2 regions of the Brevundimonas sp. PWP3-1b1 genome follow, and region 2 is predicted to be linked to the other one. Evidence: riboswitches for the same ligand, from Rfam matches in the RefSeq annotation. Region 2 holds a riboswitch; the other holds the start of a gene.

Region 1 (2,393 bases), on a different contig from region 2:
GCTCGAAATCGATGGTCGAATAGGACAGGTCGGAGTTGAAGCGGCCCATGGTGAACGAGGTCTGTCCCGCCGCCGCCATCTGCTGCTTGATCGCCGTAGACAGGAAGGCGTTGTCGTTCTTGATCGTCAGATTGCCGCGGTTGTGGTCGCCGAACCAGATGTAGTTGTTCCACATCCGCGAGTGACGAACGTCAGCCGTCAGCCGCAGCTTGTCGGACAGCTCGTAGGTGGCGCTGGCTAGGCCGGCGTAACGACGCTGGGGCGTGACCAGGGGGCTGAGGTCATCGTTCGACGGCCCCTCGCCCCCGACCGTGTTCGCACCCACCACCGTGCCGTAGTTGAAGGCGCGCAACGTGCCGTCGGGATTGAACACCTGTCCGGCGTTGACACCGGACATGATCAAGCCGCCGTAGGCCGCGTTGGAGAAGCCGACGTTGGGAACGGTGACGAAACCCCCCGCGCCGTTCGAGACCTGGGCCCAGCGACCGATCGCCGGACGCGAGGTCTTGGGAACGACGCCGTCGTTGTCCAGATATTCGCCGCCGATCACGAAATGACCGCGACCGTTGGCGAACGGCGTGCCCCATGCCGCTTCGAACCGCTGCTGTTCAGCGTCATCGAAGGACGAGATGCCGTACTCGGCGCCCAGCTTGCCGCCGGTTAAGAAGCGGTCGATGCCGATGTTCACCACGCCGGCGACGGCGCCGGAACCCCAGGCCGCAGATGCGCCGCCGGTGACGACGTCCACGCTCTTGACCAGAACGGACGGAATGCTGTTGAGGTCGTTTTCGCTCGACACCCGACGCCCGTCGATCAGGACCAGCGTGCGGTTGATCCCCAGGCCGCGCAGATCGACCGGCGCATTGCCCGCGCCGGTGTTGGTGCCGGTCGTCTGGGGCGAGCTGCTGGCCTTGAACTGAGGCATGTCGTTCAGCGCGGCGGCGATGTTCTGGCGCGCGCCGACCGAAAGATCCTCGGCCGTCAGATGGATGGTTGGCGTGGGCGCCTGGAAGCCGGCCCGGTCGATCCGGGACGCGGTGACGACGATGTCGTCCACCGAGGCGGCGGCCTCTGGAGCGGTTTGGGCGTCCTGCGCGTGAGCGATCCCGGCGCACGAAAGCAGGGCGATGGCGCTGCAGCAGGTGGTCAGATGGCGGTTGAGACGAGACAAGGCGATGGTCCTCATAAAGATGACGCCCCTCCCCAGGGGTGTCTGACGCGAGCGACGCTCTGCGGCGTCGTTTCGCCCCCGCTGTCATCAGGCCTGAGAGCTTCGGGGCCTTGCGACCCGTTTCTCCTTCGGCGAGGCCGGATCCCCCGGACCCGTCCTTCTCTCCAGCGTTCCTTCAGCAAGACGGTCCGTTTGCCTGAGCGTTTCCGGGGCGGTTGCGCCTTCGGCGTCGGCCGGAGCCGATCTCTCCCGCCTTGCTGAACCTGAGTAAGATCGACCCCGAGCCTGGTGTCAAATACGTGAAAACGGCAATTTTATTGCTACAATAAGGGCGACCTTCGCATTTCATTGCTCTTCAAGATCAAGCAACGTCACTTATAGCCGCGCCCCACGTCCGGCTTACACGGCCGTGACGGCATCGTGACAGAAAGGCGGGTTTCGGACTTTGTGGACTTATCCACAGGAACGCTCAGGGTGCGGCGGGATCCGAGGGGGCCCTGACGCCAGGACGCATCGCGGCGTGCCAGCGCTTCAGCAGGGTCGCACGGCGCGCCTGATCCAGATTGGCCAGCAGGGCCGGCCCCACCCGAATAGGTCGAACCCCGGGCGACGCAGGTCGCAGGGGCGCATCGACATCGTCGCGCACCGGCCGAACCCCCAATGCGCCGATCACGCGCTGGCCTTCGCGCGACAGCAGAAAGTCCAGAAACAGACGCGCCGCATTCGGGTGCGCGGCATTGCGGGGAATAAAGGCCACCCGCGACACGGACAGATGATAGTCGTCAGGCGTGATCAACCCGATCTGGGGAACACGCTCGGCCCAGGACTCACCATAGGATCGGTTCATATTATAGGCGAACACCATCCGGCCATCGGCGATCTGGCCCATCATCCTCTGCCCCGAGGTGTCCAGTCGCGGGCGCTGGGCGCCCAGCGCCTCCATCAAGGGCCAGGCGTCGGGATAGATTTGCACGTCCGCCGACAACTGCATCAGGGCCACGCCGCTGCGTTCGGCGTCATAGAGGGTGACGCGGCCGCCAAAGACGTCAGGCCGTGTCCTCAGCAACCGAAGCAAATCCGCGTGGCTGCGCGGTACGATATCGCCCGCGAGCTGACCCTTGTTATAGGCGAACACGATCGGCTCGGCCGTCAGCCCATATCCCTGATCGCGCCACACCGACCCGTCTGGCATCGCCGCCCGATGCGGGGACTTGTAGGCCTG
Region 2 (2,393 bases):
CGCCCTTGGTGACGGTCTTGCCGACCTCAGGCACTTCTACGAACACCACGTCGCCCAGGGCGTCGGCGGCGTGTTTGGAAATACCCACGGTGGCGATGTCGCCGTCCAGGCTGACCCACTCGTGATCCTTGGTGAACTTCATGATCTGATCCTCAGACGGTCTTCGGTTTGCGATAATAGCGTTGCGCCACGAAGGGCATGGCGACGACTTCGGCGGCGGCGGGCTTGCCACGCACGATCACCTTCAGGTCCGTGCCCAGCGCGGCATAGGCCGGCGGCACGAAGCCCATGGCGATGTTCTTGCCCAGGGTAGGGGACGGGCCGCCCGAGGTGACCTTGCCGATGACATTGCCCTCGGCGTCGGCGATCTCGGCGCCTTCGCGGGCCGGGGCGCCTTCCTTGACGATCAGGCCGATGCGGACGCGCGACGGACCTTCGGCCAGTTCCTTCAGGATGCGGTCGGCGCCGTTGAAATCTGCGCGCTCCTTGCGCGACTTGGACAGTGCAAACGTCAGCCCGCCTTCGACCGGGCTGGTCGTCGGGTCGATGTCGTGGCCGTGCAGAGGCAGGCTGGCTTCGAGCCGCAAGGAATCGCGGGCGCCCAGGCCGATCGGCTTGACGCGGGCGTCTTCCAGGATGGTGTTCCATATCCGCTCGGCCTGGTCCGCCGGCACTGAAATCTCATAGCCGTCCTCGCCGGTATAGCCGGAACGCGAGACATAGCAGTCGGCGTCGAACAGCATCAGCCGGGCGCATTCCATGAAGCCCATCTCGGCCAGGATCGGCTCGTGCGCGACCATGACCTCGGCGGCCTCCGGCCCCTGGATGGCGATCAGGGCGCGGTCCAGAACGATCAATTTGGCGTCGCCTTCCAGGTTCGCCTCCCAGAAAGCGAAGTCCTCGTCCTTGTTGCCGGCGTTGACGACGACGAACAGGCCGTCGTGGTCGGGACGGCCGGCCATCAGGTCGTCGATGATGCCGCCATCCTTGTTCAGCAGCAGCGAATACTTCTGCTTGCCGGCCTTCAGGATTTCGTAGTCGCCGGGCACGAACCGCTCGAACTGGGCGGTCGCGTCCGCGCCGGTGATCTTGCACTGACCCATGTGCGACACGTCGAACAGGCCGGCGTGTTCGCGGGTCCAGCGGTGCTCGGCCAGGACGCCTTCATACTGAACCGGCATGTCATAGCCGCCGAAGCCCACCATGCGGGCGCCCAGGGCGCGGTGCGCGGCGTTCAGAGGCGTGGTCTTCAGGGTCTGGTCGGTCATGGTTCAGGCTTTCACGGTCGCGTGTTGTGGCGGAGCTCCGCCGTCCTCGCGCCCCCGCTGTCCTGAAGCCTGAGAGATTCCGGCGACCAAATCATGTCGCCTTGCTCCGTCGGCGCGCCCATCGAGAGCGACTTTCCAGCGTCCGTATGCTGTCGCGGTCCGTTTGCCTGAGCGTTTCCGGGGCGGTTGCGCCTTCGGCGTCGAGCCTGATTCCTCAGTCTCGAACTCTCCCGCGAGAGCGCTCGACCTAAGGCATCGACTCCGGCCCCAAGTCAAGCGGGCGGGGAACAAGCCTGCGTGTCGTGGATTGTCGTGGGGAGCCCCCACTCGAAACCCAGGAAGACCAAAATGTCCATTATAGACAAGCTGTTCGGCGACGACGACAAGCAACGCACCAGCCCCGCCAAGCCCGATGGGCCTATGCAGAAGGTGCTGGACGAACTGGCGTCGCTAAACCCCGAGCCGATCGAGACCCTATCGCCGGCCGAGGCCCGCCAGCAGCCGACCCCGACCGACGCGGTCCACTCCCTGCTACGCAAAGCGGGCAAGGATCCGAAGGCCGACGACCTGGGCGTCAAGATCACCGACATCACCATCCCCGGCGCCGCCGGCCCGATCCAGGCCCGCATTTACAAACCGCATGACCATTCCGAGGACAAGCTGCATCCGGTCGTGGTTTATTTCCACGGCGGCGGCTTTGTGATCGCCGATCTGGACGTATATGACGGCGGCCCGCGCGGCGTGTCCAAGATGGCCGATGTCATCGTCGTCTCGGTCCATTATCGCCAGGCGCCGGAACATCACTTCCCGGCCGCCCACGACGACGCCCTGGCCGCCTATCGCTGGGTGCTGGACAACGCCCAGAGCTTCAATGGCGACCCGCAGAAGGTGGCGGTGATGGGCGAAAGCGCAGGCGGCAACCTAGCCATCGGCGTGTCCATGATGGCGCGCGACGCCGGCCTGCCGGCGCCGAAACATCAGGTGCTGGTCTATCCGGTCGCCGGGGTGGACATGGACAATGAGTCCTACGTCGAGAACGCCGACGCCAAGCCGCTGAACAAGCCGATGATGCAGTGGTTCGTGAAGCACATCTTCGCCAACGAGGCCGACGCCCAGGACCCGCGC

Evidence for each region. A riboswitch is a leader RNA that binds a small molecule or an ion and turns the genes downstream of it on or off. The one in region 2 is predicted to bind glycine.
Region 1: another riboswitch for glycine. It lies ahead of ACP69V_RS11995 (TonB-dependent receptor domain-containing protein); the one in region 2 lies ahead of gcvT (glycine cleavage system aminomethyltransferase GcvT).

The regions. Positions count from the first base shown of each region.
Region 1 covers NZ_JAFCTO010000002.1:44,063-46,455, forward strand. The annotation lists gene ACP69V_RS11995 (TonB-dependent receptor domain-containing protein) at 1-1,171, opposite strand, end outside; glycine riboswitch at 1,346-1,433, opposite strand; gene ACP69V_RS12000 (ABC transporter substrate-binding protein) at 1,641-2,393, opposite strand, start outside.
Region 2 covers NZ_JAFCTO010000001.1:760,707-763,099, forward strand. The annotation lists gene gcvH (glycine cleavage system protein GcvH) at 1-142, opposite strand, end outside; gene gcvT (glycine cleavage system aminomethyltransferase GcvT) at 153-1,268, opposite strand; glycine riboswitch at 1,324-1,409, opposite strand; glycine riboswitch at 1,414-1,511, opposite strand; gene ACP69V_RS03665 (alpha/beta hydrolase) at 1,617-2,393, shown strand, end outside.